2 regions of the Agathobaculum faecis genome follow, and region 1 is predicted to be linked to the other one. Evidence: predicted binding sites of a transcription regulator. Region 1 holds the regulator's gene; the other holds the start of a gene.
The links. The regulator LexA, encoded in region 1, represses DNA repair genes until DNA is damaged. The targets are predictions, from matches to a motif close to CNAACANNTGTTNG.

Region 1 (9,061 bases):
GCCCGCCGCTGCGCCTGTGCCTGCGCGGACCGCAGGATGGTTTCCCCGTAAGCGCGACGCTGACTCCCGTCCATACCGCGCACCACCGCGTCGTCGCACGCCAGCTCGATATCCTCCTGTGCAAAGCGCGTCAGCAGGCGCACCAGCGGATTGAACCAGTGTACCGACCGCGCCGCCACCAGCAGCAGCTTGAGCCACAGGTCGCCACGCTTATAATGCGTCAGCTCATGCCGGAAGATGAACATGGCGTCCTCTTCGGACAGGTCTTCCTGCGGCAGCCACAACACCGGCTCGGCAAATCCCGCGAGCATCGGACAGTCCGCCGCACCGCTCACACACAGCGGAATGGCGCGGCGGATGCCGAGCGAGCGCTTCTGCTCCTCGAAAATGCCGTGCAGCGCCTCGCTCTGCACATCCGCGGAAGCTTCCTTCAGGCGCCGGATGTAGCGGCGGTAATCCCGCGCCTGCCAAAACACGTTGTACAGCACGCCGGTCAGCCAGACCAGCGCCAGCACACCGTCCACATGAATGGCGCTTTTCCAGTTCTCCTGCACCTGTACGCTCTGCGTAAACTCGCTTTCGGTCATCCACGCGCCTCGCGGCAGTGCGGGCTGCGCCACACCGTCCTGCGCCGCACCCGCCGCCTGCGTCTCATCCTGATGATAGGTCACATACAGCGTCCTCTCGGGCGGCGTGAGCTGTATGGGCGGGTCGGGCAGCGTGAGCTGCACCGGAAAGAGCAGCCGCACCGCCAGCAGCGCCCAGATCACGCAGACCGCCCGCGCCGGATAGCGTTTTTTCAGCGTCCTGCGCAGCAAAAACAGCGCGAGCGCGACCGCCGACACCGTCAGGCCGGCCTGCGCCAGCCCCAGCAGCAATTCATTCTGTGCCATATCCTACCCCTCCTGTCCTTACCGCCCCTGCGCGTCCAGAAAGGCACGCAGCTCGTCGATATCCCGCTCGGTCAGCGCGCCCGCGTCCGACAGGCTCGCCACCAGATTTTTCACCGAGCCGCCGCACAGGCGCTGCACAAAGCTGCGGCTCTCCCGCTGGAGGTATGCCTCCTCCCGAACGAGCGGCGTATAATAGTTCTGCCGCCCCTGCTTTTCGCACCGCAGGAAGCCCTTTTCGCACAGTCGGGAGAGGAAGGTCAGCACGCTGGTCGGCTTCCACTCCTTGGGCGCGTTCTGCTGCACCTCGGCCGCGGTCACCGGCGGCTGAAGCGCCCAGATCGTTTGCATGACCTCCAGCTCCGCATCCGGCAGGCGTTTGATTTCGTCCATAGTCCCACCCCTTTTTCTACGGTTGTAAAACCTTTTTCCAGCCTTATTCTACATCAGTAGAATTTTCCTGTCAAGTCATACTTTGTTTACAGTTTGGAACATTGACAGCCCTCCGGTTTTACGGTATGCTAATAGTGTCCTGATATGGACAAAAGCCATATTTTTACGGATCAAGGAGCAAGTATCATGCGTAAATCGACAGCGCTTGGTTTTGCGCTCTGCGGCACCCTGCTGGTCATTCTCCTGTTCATCGCGGGGCGCATGCTGTACATCAAATTTTATCACCAGTCCTTTACCGATATCGCGGGCAAGGGCGTGCAGGCGTCGCTGATGCTGAGCGAAAACGACACCTCGCTCCCCGCAGTGACGGATGAAAAACAGATCGCTTCCTATACCGACCTGCTCGGCGGCTACACCTATACGCCCTATCCGCATTTTTTCCAGCCCGGCGATGATAAGCTGACCGCCAACCGCCTGACCGTCACCTTTGAAAACGGCAGCTCAATCAGCGTCAACGCGGACGGCTTTGTGTTTGTAGACGGCAAGCTGCGCGGCATCGAGGGGGGCCGCGGGCAGGAATTTTATCACAAGCTGTATATCCTGTTCTATCCGAACGCGACATAGGAAGAGAGGTGCGGAATGAAAAAGGCGGTATGCCTCCTGCTGGCGCTGCTGGGTACGGCTGCGCTGCTGGCCGGTTGCGCGCAGGCCGTTTCGGTCGGCGTGATCGGCGGCGCAGACGGCCCGACGGAGATCATTGTTTCCGGCCCGCGCGCGGAATAGGCTGAAAACCGGACGTCCCGTTTCCGGAACGGGCCTGCATTTTTCATATTTGGGGGAATGGACAAGATGAGGGAGCTGCTTCTGGATGCGGAAACCCTGTATACGCGCGCGCAGGCGCATGACGCGCTGGCAAAGGCGTTCGGGTTTCCGGCCGATTACGGGCGCACGCTGGACGCGCTTTACGACCTGCTGACCGCCTGCCCGCCCGCGCGGCTGACGCTGCGGCACGCGGAAAAGCTGGTTGACAACATGGGGAACTACGGCGAACTGCTGCTGCGCGTCCTGGCGGACGCGGCGGCAGAGAACCCGTCGTTCGTGCTTTCGGCCGAATAAAAGCAGCGTCCGGACCTGCGGGTCCGGACGCTGTTTTCACAGTCGCCTGCCGTTGTATTTCTGCGCGGCGGCGGCGCAGCCTTCCGCAATGATGCAAGCCGCGGCCTCCACCGCGTCCGCGCAGGCCTTGTCGATGGCTTTCTGCTCGTCCGCAGTGAACTTGCCCAGCACCCAGGCCGCCAGGTCGTAATCCGGATGCGGCTTTTTGCCCACGCCGATCTTGACGCGCGGGAAATCCTCGCTGCCCAGATGGTAGATGATGTTCTTCAGCCCGTTCTGCCCGCCCGCGGAGCCTTTCGCGCGCACGCGCAGCGTACCCACGTCGAGCGACACGTCGTCCGACAGCACGATGATGCGTTCGGGCGGTATCTTGTAAAACGCCGCCGCGTCGCGCACCGCCTCGCCGGACAGGTTCATGAACGTCTGCGGCTTCATCAGCAGCACGCGGCTGCCGCCGAGCGCGGCCTCGCCCACCAGAGCCTTGAATTTCATGCGGTCGATCCTCCGTCCGCTGCGCGCGCACCAGCCTTCGAGCGCGCGGAAACCCGCGTTATGCCGCGTGTTGTCATATTTGCTGCCCGGGTTGCCCAGGCCGACGACCAGCCATTCCACCGGCCCCGCCGCCTGCGCGGCTTTCTGCTCGTCCAGCTTTTTGAAAATATCGAATACTGACATGGTCCTTCTCCAAACAAAACGCCTCCCCCGACGGGAGGCGTCTGCTGTTTTTTATTCTACCGACAGGATATAATAGTACACCGGCTGTCCGCCGTCGATGACCGAGATCTCCATATCCTTGTTCTCGCGGCGCAGCAACGCCTCCACCTCGGCGGCCTGCTCCGCGCTGACGCCCTCGCCGTAGATCACGGTGGCGAACGCGCTGTCGTCGGTCACCATCTCGCGCACCAGCTTTTTAAGCACCACGCTTTCGCGGCCGCTCGCGCACAGCCTGCCTTCACACAGAGACAGGTATTCGCCCTGTTTGATTTTCTTTCCGTCGAACTCGCTGTCGCGCGCGGCGTAGGTCACCTGTCCGCTGCGCACCTGCGCCGCCGCGTCGGCCATCGCCGCCGCGAGGCCGCTGTCCTGCTCGCTGTCCAGATCGGCGGCGAGCATCGCGGAAATCCCCTGCGGAATGGTTCGGGTCGGCACGACCACCAGCTTTTTGCCCTCCGCCAGGTGCGCGGCCTGCTCCGCCGCCATGATGATGTTTTTATTGTTGGGCAGCACGAACACGGTTTCCGCCGGCACCGCGTCCACCGCACGCACGATATCGTCGGTCGAGGGGTTCATGGTCTGGCCACCCTGCACGACCATGTCCACGCCCAGGTCAGTGAACACATTTTTCAGGCCGTCGCCCGCCGCGACCGCGACAAAGCCGTATTTTTTCTCCGGCGGGGCGATCACGCGCTCGGCCGGCGCGTCCGCCGTACCCTCGATCACCTTGGCGGTGTGCTGCTCGCGCATGTTCTCGATTTTGACCGTGAGCAGCGGGCCGAATTTCAGCCCCTCCTCCAGCGCTCTGTTCGGTTGGTCGGTATGCACATGCACCTTAACGATGTCGTCATCCTCCACTACAACCAGCGAATCCCCAATATCGCTCAGGATCGCGCGCAGGCGGCCGACGTTGCGGGCCTTGTCCTTGCGCGCGGCAATGAACTCAGTGCAGTAGGTGAACGTGATCTCCTCGTCCGCAATGGCGGCGAAGTCCGCGGCGGCCTTCGCCGCCGGCTGCGCGGCCGCGCGCTCCTTGCGGACGCCACGCAGCCCGTCCAGCATGCCCTCCAGGATGGTCAGGAAGCCGAACGCACCCGCGTCCACCACGCCCGCCTTTTCCAGCACGGGGTTCTGGTGTACGGTTTCCGCGAGCGCCTCCCGCCCGCGTTCGAGGACTGCGCAAAGCACCTGCTCTGCGGACAGCGCCGAATCGGCCTGACAGGCCTCGACCGCGTGCTGGGCGGATACGCGCGACACGGTCAGGATCGTACCCTCGGCCGGCTTCATGACCGCCTTGTAGGCGGTGTCCACGCCCTCACGCAGCGCGAGCGCCAGCGCACGCCCGTCCACCTGCTCCGCCTCGCGCAACTTTTTCGCCATGCCACGGAACAGCAGCGACAGGATAACGCCCGAATTGCCGCGCGCGCCGCGCAGCAGCGCGGAGGCGGCCGTGTCCGCAGCCTTTGCCAGCGTCGGCTCCTCCAGCTTGTCCAGCTCGGTCATGGCGGACGCCATGGTCATGGACATATTGGTGCCTGTATCGCCGTCCGGTACGGGGAACACATTCAGTTCATTGGCGCGCTCCTTGTTTTCCGCAATGGCGAGCGCGCCCTCGATCACCATGGATTTGAAAAGCGCGCCGTCTATTTTCTGATCTGCCATATGCATACTCTCCCTAATCTCTGTTTTCAGACCGCGTCCGCGCCCCGCGAACGGCGGCGGTATGGGGATACAGGGGTCTGCACCCCCTGCTTATCAGTCCGCGCGAATGCTCTCCACATAAACGTCCACGTTTTTTACGTCTACACCGGTCAGACGCTCCACATGGTAGCGCACCTCGCCGATGATCGAGCGGCACACGGTCGCGATGTTCACCCCGTGTTCCACCGCGATGTGCAGGTCGATATCGACGCCGCCGTCCGGTGCCTCGGCCACCTTAACGCCGCGGGACTGGTTCTCCCGTCCGAGCAGGTGCGCCAGTCCGTCCGACATCGAGCGGATGGTCATGCCCTTCACTCCAAAACAGGAGGAAGCCGCATAGCCCGCGATGCCGGCCAGCACTTCGTTTGTGATTTCGATATATCCAAGATCAGTCTTGATCGTCATAGAAAACCCTCCCTGTGATTGGTTGGCTGTCTGGTTACTTACCTTATATTTTATATCAAATGCCCTGTAAATACAAGCAAAATGCGGAAAGCATGTCATGAATCTATAAATTTCCGGCAACAATAGAAACAAATGTTTGCTTTTCCCGCCATAATACGGTATAATGAAGAAAATGCGAACGTATGTTCCTTTCAGGCAAGGTGTGAAGGAGTGCAGACCCCATGAAAAAAATTTCCCCAAAACAGCAGCGCATCCTCGATTATATCAGCGAATTCTCCCTGGAGCATGGCTACCCGCCCTCCGTGCGAGAGATCTGCGCTGAAATGGACCTGCGTTCCCCCTCGACCGTACACGCGCATCTGAAAAAGCTGCAGGAGGCGGGCTATCTCGAGCCGAGCGACCATAAATCCCGCGCGCTGACGCCGGTCAGCGGCCCGTCCATGGTGCCGCGCGTCCCCATCCTCGGGCGGGTAACGGCCGGCCTGCCCATCCTTGCGGTGGAGGAGCATATCGGATACGTCCCGTTCGAGCCGGCGGCCGGCGGCGGGGAATACTATGCCCTGCGCATCCGCGGCGATTCCATGACCGGCGCCGGCATCCTGGACGGCGACCTCGTCATCGTCCGGCAGGACGCGCAGGCTCGCAGCGGCGATATCGTCATCGCCCTGCTGGAGGACGAGGCCACCTGCAAAACGCTGAACCTCACGCAGGACGGCGTATGGCTGATGCCGGAAAATCCGGCCTACCCGCCTATCAACGGTACGGGCTGCCAGATCCTCGGCGTGGTCAAAGCGGTCTATCGGGAATATTAAGGAGCGACGCCTATGCCGGCACTGGACGACAGCATCCAATTCGTCAAGGGCATCGGCCCGAAAAAGGCGAAGCTGTTTGAAAAACTGCACATCCGCACCCTGCGCGACGCGCTTGAGACCTATCCGCGCGACTATGAGGACCGCACCCGCATCACCCGCATCGCGGATATCGGCGCGGAGGACAAATACACCGTCCGCGCGGTCGTGGGTACCGAACCCAAGCTCAGCCGCATCCGCAAGGGGCTGACGCTGGTCAAATGCACGATTTTTGACGAGTCCGGCTTACTGCACGTCACCTGGTTCAACAACCCTTACGCCGCCGCGCTGGTGCGCGCGGGGCAGGAATATGTGTTTTACGGCCGCATACAGGGCTTTGGCCGCGCGCGGACGCTCATTTCGCCCCAGTCCGAAAAGGTCGCGCCGGACGCGGACCACCCAGGCCGCATCGTGCCGGTCTATCCGCTGACCGCAGGGCTGACCCAGCGCGACCTGGAGCGCGTGACCGAAGCCGCGCTCGCCGCCGTGCCGGGCGGCTGGCCCGACCCGCTGCCCGAGGTGCTGCGCGCCAAATACCGCCTGCCGGACGCAGCCGACGCGCTGGCCGCCATCCACCGCCCACAGACAGCGGACGAAGTTGCCGAGGCGCGCCGCCGCATGGTGTTCGAGGAGCTGTTCCTGCTGTGCTGCGGCCTGCAGCAGCTCAAGGAGCGCCGCCGCGCCGATTCCGGCATCCTTTTCGCGCAGAGCGGGCTGGACGCCTATCTGGACGCGCTGCCTTTCGCCCCCACGGGCGCGCAGCGCCGCGCGATCGGGGAGGTCGCGGCGGACTGCGCCTCCGGCAGGCCGATGAACCGGCTGGTGCAGGGCGACGTCGGCTCGGGCAAGACGGTCGTGGCGGCAGCGCTGTGCGCGCTGGCCGCGCAGAACGGCTGGCAGGCCGCTTTCATGGCGCCGACCGAGATCCTCGCCGTCCAGCACGCGGAAACGCTCGCCCCCCTGCTGGGCCGGCTGGGCATTTCCTGCACCCTGCTCACCGGCTCGATGACCGCGGCGCAGAAGCGGTCCGCGCTCGCCGCAATCGAAACCGGCGCGGCGCAGGTCGTGGTCGGCACGCACGCGCTCATCCAGCAGGGCGTGGCCTTTCACCGGCTGGGCGCGGTCATTGCGGACGAGCAGCACCGCTTCGGCGTGGCACAGCGCGCCGCGCTTTCGGCCAAGGGGGAAACGCCGCATGTGCTGGTCATGTCAGCTACGCCCATTCCGCGCACGCTCGCGCTCATTCTGTACGGCGACTTGGACGTATCCGTGTTGGACGAGTTGCCGCCCGGCCGCAGTCCGGTCGAGACCTACGCGGTGGGAGAAAATATGCGCCGGCGCATCACCGCCTTTATCGACAAGCAGATTGCGGCAGGCGGGCAGGCCTACGTCGTCTGCCCGCTGGTCGAGGAGGGCGAATTAAACCTCAAAAGCGCGGAGCAGCACGCAAAGGACCTGCAGGCCGCCCTGCCGCACCGCCGCGTTGCCGTGCTGCACGGCCGCATGAAAAACGCGGACAAGGAGCAGGTGATGCGCGATTTCGCCGCGCGGCAGTATGATATCCTGGTTGCCACGACCGTGATCGAGGTCGGCGTGGACGTGCCGAACGCCAACCTGATGGTAGTGGAGGACGCGGACCGCTTCGGCCTGTCCCAGCTCCACCAGCTCCGCGGGCGGGTCGGGCGCGGGCCGCGGCAGTCCTACTGCGTGTTTTTCGGCGCGGACAAGGGAGAATCTGCCCGCGAACGCCTGAAAATCCTGTGCCGGACCGGCGACGGGTTCGAGATCGCGCGCGCCGACCTCGCCCAGCGCGGGCCGGGCGACTTTTTCGGCCGGCGGCAGCACGGCCTGCCTGCGCTGCATGTTGCTGATCTCGCGGCCGACCTCGCACTCATGCAGTCCGCCCGCGAGGAGGCCGAGGCCATTCTTGCCGCCGATCCGCGTCTGGAGGGCTATCCAACCTTATCTGCGCGCGTGCAGCGCATGTTCGCCGCACGGGACGACGAGGTGTTCAACTAAAAGGGCGGAAGCCGCTATGGCTTCCGCCCTTTTTCCGTTTATGCCCTTATGCGTCCTCTCCGCCCGCCGGCTTTTCCCGCCGCTCGGAGAGCACTAGGCCGGCCAGCGCCAGCACGGTGCCCAGCCACATGATTGGCGTCATAGTTTCGTGCAGGATGAGCGCCGAGCTGATAATGGTGATCACCGGCGTGGCATAGATGTACGCGCTGGTCTTGACCGGCCCCAGCAGGAACACCGCCCGGTTCCAGGTCACAAAGCAGGTCGCGGAGGCCAGCAGGCCGAGGAAGAGCAGGTTCGCGACGTGAAGCGGCTCGGTCCATGCAGACAGCAGCGCGGGAAAGCCCTCGAGCAGGGCGGGCACCAGCAGGAACAACAGGCCGTAGCCGAAAATGCGGCAGGTCAGCGGCACGGTGCGGTAGCCCATCGCGCCCAGCTTGCGCACGATCACCGAATACACGCCCCAAACAAACGCCGCCCCCACGCCGAGCAGTACGCCGCGCGGGTCGAGGTTCAGCTCGCTCACCCCCGCCAGCGACGTCATCGCCACACCCGCTATCGCGCACACAAAGCCGAGGAAAAACCAGCGGCTGAGTTTCTCGCGCAGCACGACCGCCGCGACCAGCGCGGTGAACAGCGGTGCCGCCGCCACGATCACGCCGACCAGGGACGCGGAAATATAGGTCAGCGCGATATTCTCCATCAGAAAGTACAGCGACACGCCGGTCAGCCCCGCCAGTGCGAACAGCAGCTCATGCTGCCATTTCTGCGGCCTGACGAGCCCGCGCCCTGCGGCGAACAGCGCTACAAAGCCCAGCCCGAAGCGGGCGACCATGATTTCCAGCGGCGTGAACGCGCGCAGCAACACCTTGGTCGAAACAAATGTCGTACCCCATACCAGCACAGTCAGCATAGCGAGCAAATGCCCCTGCAGCCTGTGATTTTCCCTCATGGTATCCCCCTCTCTATGCAGCGGTC
Region 2 (9,061 bases), on a different contig from region 1:
GCCCCCCTGAAAACAGGGGGGCCTTGTTTTACCGGCTTGCCCTTCCGGCGCTGGTCGGGATGCATTCCCTTATCGCCATACCGCTATCCATATGCGGTTCGCCAGGGCGTGCAGCCCGTCCTCCAGCCTTGCGGCCACGGCGCTCAGAAGCAGCCATGCCAAGCTGTAAGGCAGGCAGATCTGCCCCATAAAATTGAGGGGCATATCGCTGTAATCCCACACATTCCATCCCAGCCACCTGTTTACGATCAGCCCCGTCGCCAGTTCCAGCAACGTCACCGCCGCCGCGCCGGCCGCAGCCTGCGCCCAGAGCGGCGGCGCGCAGCCCTGCCGCTCGTTGAGCCGCCCGATCACGACAAAGCACACGCCGCCCAGCAGCAGCATGGTCGGATGGCTGCGGCCGCGCCACAACACCTCTATCCCCATGTAGACCAAGCCGCCCAACACGCCGAACACGGCATGCTCCACAACCGATCGCTTCATTTCTTCCCCCTCCTGCCGCCTGTCTAACCGCCTGATCGTCGAAATCCTGCGTTTTTTGTGGAAAAACAAAATTCCCTGTGGTATAATGCCTTATATCCTAACCAATGCTTCAAGGAGTGTCTATGAGTCAGCCTCTTTACCCCCGCCGGCCGCAGCGCCGCGCGAAAAAATCCAGGCGGCTGCTGCTGTTGGCGCTGGCCGCTGTTTTCCTCGTGTCTACCGCAGTAACCATATTCGTGGCATACCACGCCCACCACAGCATCATCAAAAACGCGCTCGGCCTGCGCAATATCCAGGTGGATCATGTCCTGCTGCAGACCGGCAGCCCGTTCTATACATATGAGGACAGCGGAAAAAATATTATCGCCTCGCCGGGCATCGACGTTTCCACCTTCCAAGGGGAAATCGACTGGCAGGCGGTCAAGGAATCGGGCGCGGAATTCGCCATCATCCGCGCCGCCTACCGCGGCTATGAAACCGGCCGGCTCGTGCCGGACGATACGTTTGAAAAAAATATCCAGGGCGCCGCGGACGCCGGCCTGCAGGTGGGCGTCTACCTTTACTCCCAGGCCCTGAACGAAGCCGAGGCCGAGGAGGAGGCCGATTACCTGCTCGATTTGATCCGCGACTATCCGGTCGGGTATCCGGTTGTATACGACCAGGAGGAATACTCAGCGGGTCAGACGCGGACGGACGGCCTGAGCGGCGAACAGGCGACGCTGAACGCGCTCGCTTTCTGCCGGCGCATTTACAAGGCCGGCTACTTGCCCATGATCTATGTCAATACCGACTGGGCGCACAATATGTACGATATGGAAAAGCTCGACCACTATCCGGTCTGGTATGCGGACTATACGGCAAGCCCCTCCCTTCCGGGCGGCTTTGCCATGTGGCAGTATACGGACGAGGGCCGGATTTCCGGCATCGAAGGGCCGGTCGACCTGAACCTGCTGTTCCTGCCCGCGGAATGAGCATCCGGCAAACCAGCCTCCTGCGGAGGCTGGTTTTTTTATAAATCCCCCAATCATGGGAGCCTATGCCGTAAAAGGCTGATATTACCACGCCTGCTTGAGATTATAATTGCTATCCCCGCATAATCCTGTTACAATAAAAACAAAGACAGTGTGCGGTCCTTTCACATGTGCCGCCGCGTACCGGCGCGGCGCGCCGCACAGCGCCCCAACCGCATCAGGACAAGGAGGAATATTATGAACACAGCGGGTACGATCCCCTCCGCCGAGGATATCAAGCGCGTTAAAGGGCTTGGCTTCCTGCGGGATAAGAACACAAAGGATTGCTTTAACGGCCGCGTCATCACCCGTAACGGTAAGATCACCGCCGCGGAAAGTCGCGCGATCGCCGAAGCCGCCGAGCGCTTCGGCAACGGCGAAATCGCCATGACCACCCGCCTGACCGTTGAGATCCAGCATGTCCCCTATGACAATATCGAGCCGATGCGCGCGTTCCTCAAGGAGCACGGCCTGGAAACCGGCGGCACCGGCCCAAAGGTCCGGCCGGTCGTTTCCTGCAAGGGTACAACCTGCCAGTACGGCCTGATCGATACCTATGCGCTCTCGCGCGAGATACACGACAAGTTTTTTATCGGCTGGCATGAGGAGCGCCTGCCGCACAAGTTCAAGATCGCGGTCGGCGGCTGCCCGAACAACTGCGTCAAGCCCGACCTGAACGATATTGGCGTCATCGGCCAGCGTGTACCCGCCCACGATATGGACAAGTGCCGCGGCTGCAAGGTCTGCCAAATTGAAAAGGCCTGCCCGATCGGCGCCAGCAAGCTGGGCGACGGCAAGCTGGATTTCAACAGCGAGGCTTGTAACCACTGCGGGCGCTGCTACCAGAAGTGTCCGTTCGGCGTGGTCGGCGCCAAGGTGCAGGGCTATGCGGTCTATATCGGCGGGCGCTGGGGCAAGCGCACCGCTATGGGCCGCAAGCTCGACCGCATTTTCACCGATAAGGACGAGGTGCTCGCGGTCATCGAACGCGCGCTGACGCTGTTCCGCGACCAAGGCAGGCAGGGCGAGCGCTTTTCGGACACCATCGCCCGCCTGGGCTTTGAACCCGTGCAGCAGCAGCTTCTCGCGGACTGAGCTTCCCTGTTTTTTCGGGCTTCCCCCAAAAGGGAAGCCCTTTTTATTGCTTTTTTTGTTTTGGTATGCTAATATTTAGTTAGTATAAGTAACTGATGGAAAGGCGGTGCATATATGGCCAGCGCAGAGCAGCTCAATTCCTTTCTGGTCGATATGTTCGGCCGCATCAATAAAATTGAGGAGCGCGTCATGGCAGAAGGCCTGGGCAGCGCGGTTTCGATCACCGAAATCCATATCATCGAAAAAATCGGAGCGCTTGAGCCGATCCGCATGAGCGAGGTCGCGCGCTCAATCGGCGTCACGCTGGCCACCCTGACCGTGGCCTGCGACAAGCTGGAGGCAAAAGATCTCGTGCGGCGCTCGCGCGACAAAAGCGACCGTCGCGTGGTCAACGTCACGCTCACCGACAAGGGTCGCGCGGCTTACGAATACCACCGCGCGTTCCACGACCGCATGATCGCGTCGGTCATGGACACGCTCTCGCCCGAGCAGGCTGCTATTCTGGCGCAGAGCCTGGAAAAGCTGCAGGACTTCTTCCAGCAGGAAGAGGCCGGAATGGGGGGCGCCGCAAATGGATAACCTGATTTTCTGTCTCAACGCCACCGTACCAATTTTTGTCCTGATTATTTTGGGCAAGCTGCTGCAGCGGTGGCATTTTTTCTCTCCCGCCACGATGAAGGATATGGACAACCTGGTGTTCAAATTGCTGCTGCCCATTTCTCTCTTCCGCAGCATCTCCTCTAACAGCATCGCCGAGCAGTTCGACCTGCGTTTTTTCCTGTTCTGCTTCTGCGCGACGCTGCTCTCGTTCTTCGTGATCTGGGCGGGCGCGAGCCTGCTGCTGCCCGAAAAGGCCATGGTCGGCGCGTTCACCCAGGGTGCTTTCCGCGGCTCCCAGGCGATCCTCGGCATGGCTTTTATGATGAACCTTTACGGCAACGCCGGCCTGGTGCCGTTGATGATCCTGGCAAGCGTACCACTGTTCAATATTTTCTCGGTCGTTGCGCTCACGCTGAGCGCCGCCGAACCCTCTCAGAAAAAGGGGCTTGCGGGCCGCACGCTTCACGGCGTAGTCACCAACCCCATCATCCTCGGCATCCTGATCGCGCTGCCGTTCTCTTTCCTGCAGGTCGAGTCCCCCGCCATGGTGGCCAAAACGCTCGACGCGCTGGCAAACTGCGCCACGCCACTCGCCCTGCTCAGTATCGGCGCGAGCTTTGAGGGCGCCAAAGCGTTCAAGAAGATCGTACCAACCTCGGCTGCGTCGTTCATCAAGCTGGTCGGCCTGCCGATCGTGTTCCTGCCGGTTGCTGTCTGGATGGGCTTCCGCGGGCAGGCGCTTGTGACCATCCTGATTATGCTTGGCACGCCCGCCCCTCCGGCCGGCTACGTTATGGCGAAAAAGCTGCACGGGGATGCGGAACTCGCCTCCTCCATCGTTGTTGTGACCACCGCGTTCAGCGCGGTGACGCTGACCGTACTGCTGTACATCGTACGCGTGCTCGGACTGGTCTGACCGCCGTGTCCGCACGCAGCCAAAAGGAGTCTTTACCATGGATATTATTGTCAAAAAATTTGAGCCGTCGCTGAATGCGGCGGCGGTCGCAATCTGGAACGAGGTCGTCGAGGAGGGCATGGCTTTCCCGCAGACCGAGACGCTCGATCATCCCTCCGGTCTGGCGTTCTTTAGCGAGCAGTCCTTTACCGGCGTTGCGGTCGATCAGGAGAGCGGCCAGGCCGTCGGCCTTTATATCCTGCATCCCAACAACGTGGGCCGATGCGGCCACATCTGCAACGCGAGCTATGCCGTAAAAAGCGGGCTGCGCGGGCAGCATATCGGGGAGACGCTCGTGCGGCACTGCATGGAAGCCGCCAAGGACCTCGGCTTCCGTGTGCTGCAATTCAACGCGGTCGTCCGCACCAACGCGCCCGCGCTCGCGCTGTACCGGCGGCTCGGCTTTGTACAGCTCGGCATCATCCCCGGCGGCTTCCGCAGGAAGGACGGCCGATACGAGGATATCATCCCGCACTACCATGTTCTGTGACCGTATATATCATTGACATTATCCCTTCATACTGGTATTGTAAAGATAACAATGCCAGCATGGAGGGATTTGCTATGCCGGATTTTTCTGCGATGGATGTACTGCGTTTTTTTGACCGCCGCCCGCGCGAGCTTGAACTGTACCAGGCTTTTGCCGCCAAGGTGCTGGCTGCCCGTCCGGATACCCATATCCGCGTGCTGAAAAGCCAGATCACCCTGGAAAACCGGCACGGGTTTGCGTTTGTCTCCCTGCCGCGCCGCAAGGTCGGCGAGCCGTCTGTCGTGGTCAGCATCGGGCTGCCGTACCGGATATCCTCACCGCGCATCTGGATGGCGGTCGAGCCGTACCCCAACCGATGGACGCACCATCTACTTCTCTCAGATGAGACACAGCTCGATGCGGAGCTGATGGGCTGGATAACAGAAGCCGCCGCATTTGCGGCGGCCAAATAAGCCCACTTTTGGCCACACCCTGCAAGGAGGTTCTATGCTCACCTATCATCTCGATCCGCACGCCAAAACCCCGCTGTATGAACAACTCTACCGCGCGGTGCGCGCGGATATTATGTCCGGCACGCTCGCGGGCGGCGAACGCCTGCCCAGCAAACGGCAGCTCGCCGCCAACCTGCGCATCAGTCAGATCACGGTCGAAACCGCTTACAGCCAGCTTCTGGCCGAAGGTTATCTGGTTTCCGAGCCGCGGCGCGGCTATTTTGTGCAGCGTCAGCTCGCTGTGCCGGCCGCCCCGCCCCGCGTTGCGGCTGCGCAGGCACCGCAGCGTAACGCTCCGGAGCCGGTCTGCCGTTATGATTTCCGCACCAACATCGTGGACAACGGCTGCTTCCCGTTTTCCACCTGGGCGCGCTTATCGCGCAGCGTGCTGAGCGAATACTCCGACCGCCTGCTGCGCGTGACCGACCCCTGCGGCGCGTCTGAGCTGCGCGCGGAGATCGTTCGCTACCTGTACGATTTTCGCGGAATCAACGTGTCGCCGGACAATATTCTGGTGGGCGCGGGGTCGGAATACCTGATGCATCTGGTCATCCAGCTTTTGGGCCGCGACCGTGTGTACGCATTGGAAAACCCCGGCTACCGCAAGCTGTACCAGATCTTCGCGGTGAACGGCATCACAGCGCGCCCGATCCCGCTGGACAAGCAGGGCCTGCGCGCGGATGCGCTCGCCGCGAGCGACGCCTCCGTGGTCTACCTGACGCCCTCACACCATTTCCCGCTCGGCACGGTCATGCCCGCGGCGCGGCGGCTCGAGCTGCTGCGCTGGGCCTCCGCCGCTCCGGACCGGTATATCATCGAGGATGATTACGACAGTGAGTTCCGCTATGCCTCCCGCCCCATCCCCGCGCTGGGCGAGCTGGATCGCGCAGGCCGCGTGGTGTATGTCAACACCTTCGCCAAAAGCCTGGCGCCCGGCCTGCGCATCAGCTATCTGGTGCTGCCGGACGCGCTCATGGCCCGCTACCGCGCGCAGTTCTCGCTCTATTCCTCCACCGTACCCAGCTTTGACCAGCATACGCTCGCCGCGTTTATGCGCACGGGGGGCTTCGAACGGCATATCAGCCGCAGCCGCAAGGTGTACCAAGCGCGGCGCGACGCGCTCATGGCCGCGCTCGACCGGGAGCTGGCCGGCCTGCCGCACGAGGTTTCGCGCTCCGAAGCCGGACTGCACCTGCTGCTGCATATGCGCAGCGGCATGCTGGAAGGCGAGCTGATCAACCGGGCACGCGCGGTCGGGGTGCGGGTCTACGGTCTGTCCGCCTATTACACGCCGCCGGTCAAGCCGCCGCGGGCCACGCTGGTGCTCGGCTACGCCGGCCTGACCGAGCGCCAGATCGACGAAGCCGCCGCGCTTCTGCGTCAGGCCTGGGACGGCCGCTGAAGCAATAAGCCCTGATACTGTCAGGGCTTATTTTCTTCTTTTTCCTTATCCTCTTTCTTTACCGAGTGGGCGAACACCACCGACTGGTCTCCGAACCGCTCCCGCAGTGCATCCACCGTCCGGTCCAGCCGGCGCTGCTTTTCGCGCGCCTGCCGCGCTTCCGCTGCGTCAAACAGGGAAAGCTGCTCGCACGACTGCGCTTCGGGCAGCAGGTTCGCCGCCGTGACCGACAGCATCCGGATCGGCCTGCCGATCTGCCAGTGCGCGCGCAACAGGGCCATGGAAATATCGATCAGCGCGCGCGTGGAATTGGTCGGGCGTTCCAGCGTGACCTGCCGCGAGCGGTTGCGGAATTCCGGATCGCGGATGCCGAGCTGCACGGTCTGGCACACCAGCCCATGCCGCCGCAAGCGGCGGCCGACATTGTCGCACAGTGCGGTCAGCCCCATCCGGCATTCGTCCTCGCCCACCAGATTATGCGCGAATGTCATGCTGTTCCCCACGGATTTGACCTCGCGCTCCTCGTAAAACGGGCGCACCGGCTCGTCGTCCTCCCCGCGGGCGTAGCACAGCAGGGTGTCGCCCATTTTCCCGAAAACGCCGTGCAGGAACGCAGGGTCGCACACGGCCAGATCGCCTATGGTATACACGCCCAGGCGGCTGAGCTTATCCAGCGCATGCCGACCCACATACAGCAGCGCGCTGACCGGCAACGGCCAGACCTTGTCCTTGTAATTCCCGCGCGAAAACACGGTTGTCCCGTCCGGCTTTTTGTAATCGCTGCCCAGCTTGGCGAACGCGCGGTTGAACGACACGCCCACCGAGATCGTCAGCCCTACCTCCACGCGCATGCGGCGGCGCAGCTCGTCCGCGATCTGCTCCCCCGTGCCGAACAGATGTGCCGTTCCGGTTACATCCAGAAAGGATTCATCAATACCGAACGGGTCAACCAGATCGGTATACTGTAGGTACAACTCGTTGCACCGGCGTGAATATTTGACATACTCCGACCGGTGCGGCGCGACCAGGCGTAAGTCTGGACACTTACGCCTGGCCTGCCAGATGGTCTCGGCCGTTTGTACACCGAACGCTTTCGCTTTCTCATTTTTTGCAAGGATGATGCCGCGCCGGCTTTCCGGATCGCCGCAGACCGCGCTCGGCCCTTCGGCCAGCGTGGGGTCGAGCAGCGTCTCCACCGAGACATAAAACGCGTTACAGTCACAGTGCAGGATCGTGCGTTCCACAGCATCCCCTCCCACCGAACATTTGTTTCTTTTATTATACCGTGAAAATTCCGTCTTGACAACCGTATCCGATCAGGTCTATACTGAGTTTGCAAGCAAGGGTGCCGTGATGAGCGGCTGAGAGGGCGAGAGCCTAACCTTTTGAACCTGTTGGTTAACACCATCGTAGGGAAGCTGTCGCATCGCAGAACATTCAAATGCCCCGGTTTTACCGCATGGTGAAACCGAGGCATTTTTTCTTGCGGAAAAGAGGGGGTATTTTGATGAAAGTAAACGGACAAACACAGCCCTGCCCTGCGTTACTGACCGTGCAGGCCCTTGTGCAGTCGCGCGGCCTTGACCCGCAGCGCGTGGCGGTGGAAAAGAACGGGCATATCATCCCGCGCAGCCGCTTTGCAGAGGAGACGCTGTGCGACGCCGACACGGTCGAGATCGTACAGTTCGTGGGCGGAGGCTGAATACGATGGTTTTAACACAGAAAGAGCTGCACGACGCGCTCTCCGGCCGGCACGGCGCCGCTGTTCAGGCGCAGCTCGACCGCGCCGCGGTCGGCATCGCGGGGCTGGGCGGACTCGGCTCCCATATCGCCGTATCGCTCGCGCGGCTCGGGGTCGGCCGGCTAGTGCTTGTCGATTTCGACGTGGTCGATGTGACCAACCTCAACCGCCAGCACTATACCATGAAAGACATCGGCATCCCCAAAACACTCGCCCTCCTGGAACAACTAGAGGCAATCAATCCATACTTAAATTACGAAACGTATACCGAGCGCATCATTCCGGCAAACGCCGCCCGTCTGTTCGCGGGCTGCGACGTGGTATGCGAGGCGTTCGACCGCCCCGACCAGAAAGCCATGCTGATCGAAACGCTGCTCGAACAGCAGCCGAAAACCCCTATCGTCTCCGGCAGCGGCATGGCAGGCTTCGGCTCGGCCAACGCCATCCGCACGGAACGGCGGTTCGGCCGCCTGTACCTCTGCGGGGACGGAATGAGCGATGTATCCGACGGGCTGGGGCTGATGGCGCCGCGTGTCGCAGTCTGCGCGGCGCACCAGGCGGCCATGACGCTGCGCCTGCTGCTAGGCGAGCACGAACCGTAACGGGCAAAAAAGAAAAAGGCCCTGCGGGCCTTTTTCCGGATGGGGTCGGCGCTTACTCCTCACGGGGCAACTCAGAGGCGCAGTGCGCGCATTTGGTCGCCGCGATCGGGATATCGCTGCAGCAATACGGGCATTTCTTGGTCGTCGGGGCGGCGGGCGCGTCCGGCTTTCTTCCCAGGCTGGTCAGCTTGT

Region 2: a site for LexA is predicted at 7,786-7,799, ahead of dinB (DNA polymerase IV). Genes of this name have one in related genera too.

What each region holds. Positions count from the first base shown of each region.
Region 1 covers NZ_JACOPL010000002.1:176,669-185,729, reverse strand. Annotated here, with positions in the region: gene H8S45_RS02890 (M56 family metallopeptidase) at 1-893, opposite strand, end outside; gene H8S45_RS02885 (BlaI/MecI/CopY family transcriptional regulator) at 912-1,283, opposite strand; gene H8S45_RS02880 (hypothetical protein) at 1,470-1,907, shown strand; gene H8S45_RS02875 (sodium ion-translocating decarboxylase subunit beta) at 1,923-2,066, shown strand; gene H8S45_RS02870 (barstar family protein) at 2,133-2,399, shown strand; gene pth (aminoacyl-tRNA hydrolase) at 2,436-3,074, opposite strand; gene H8S45_RS02860 (DAK2 domain-containing protein) at 3,126-4,775, opposite strand; gene H8S45_RS02855 (Asp23/Gls24 family envelope stress response protein) at 4,869-5,219, opposite strand; gene lexA (transcriptional repressor LexA) at 5,441-6,031, shown strand; gene recG (ATP-dependent DNA helicase RecG) at 6,044-8,086, shown strand; gene H8S45_RS02840 (DMT family transporter) at 8,133-9,035, opposite strand.
Region 2 covers NZ_JACOPL010000007.1:157,036-166,096, reverse strand. Annotated here, with positions in the region: gene H8S45_RS09170 (putative ABC transporter permease) at 70-483, opposite strand; gene H8S45_RS09165 (glycoside hydrolase family 25 protein) at 606-1,454, shown strand; gene H8S45_RS09160 (4Fe-4S dicluster domain-containing protein) at 1,692-2,588, shown strand; gene H8S45_RS09155 (MarR family winged helix-turn-helix transcriptional regulator) at 2,703-3,167, shown strand; gene H8S45_RS09150 (AEC family transporter) at 3,160-4,104, shown strand; gene H8S45_RS09145 (GNAT family N-acetyltransferase) at 4,142-4,633, shown strand; gene H8S45_RS09140 (DUF5655 domain-containing protein) at 4,708-5,085, shown strand; gene pdxR (MocR-like pyridoxine biosynthesis transcription factor PdxR) at 5,120-6,526, shown strand; gene dinB (DNA polymerase IV) at 6,547-7,770, opposite strand; TPP riboswitch at 7,858-7,960, shown strand; gene thiS (sulfur carrier protein ThiS) at 8,034-8,228, shown strand; gene thiF (sulfur carrier protein ThiS adenylyltransferase ThiF) at 8,234-8,869, shown strand; gene mscL (large conductance mechanosensitive channel protein MscL) at 8,922-9,061, opposite strand, start outside.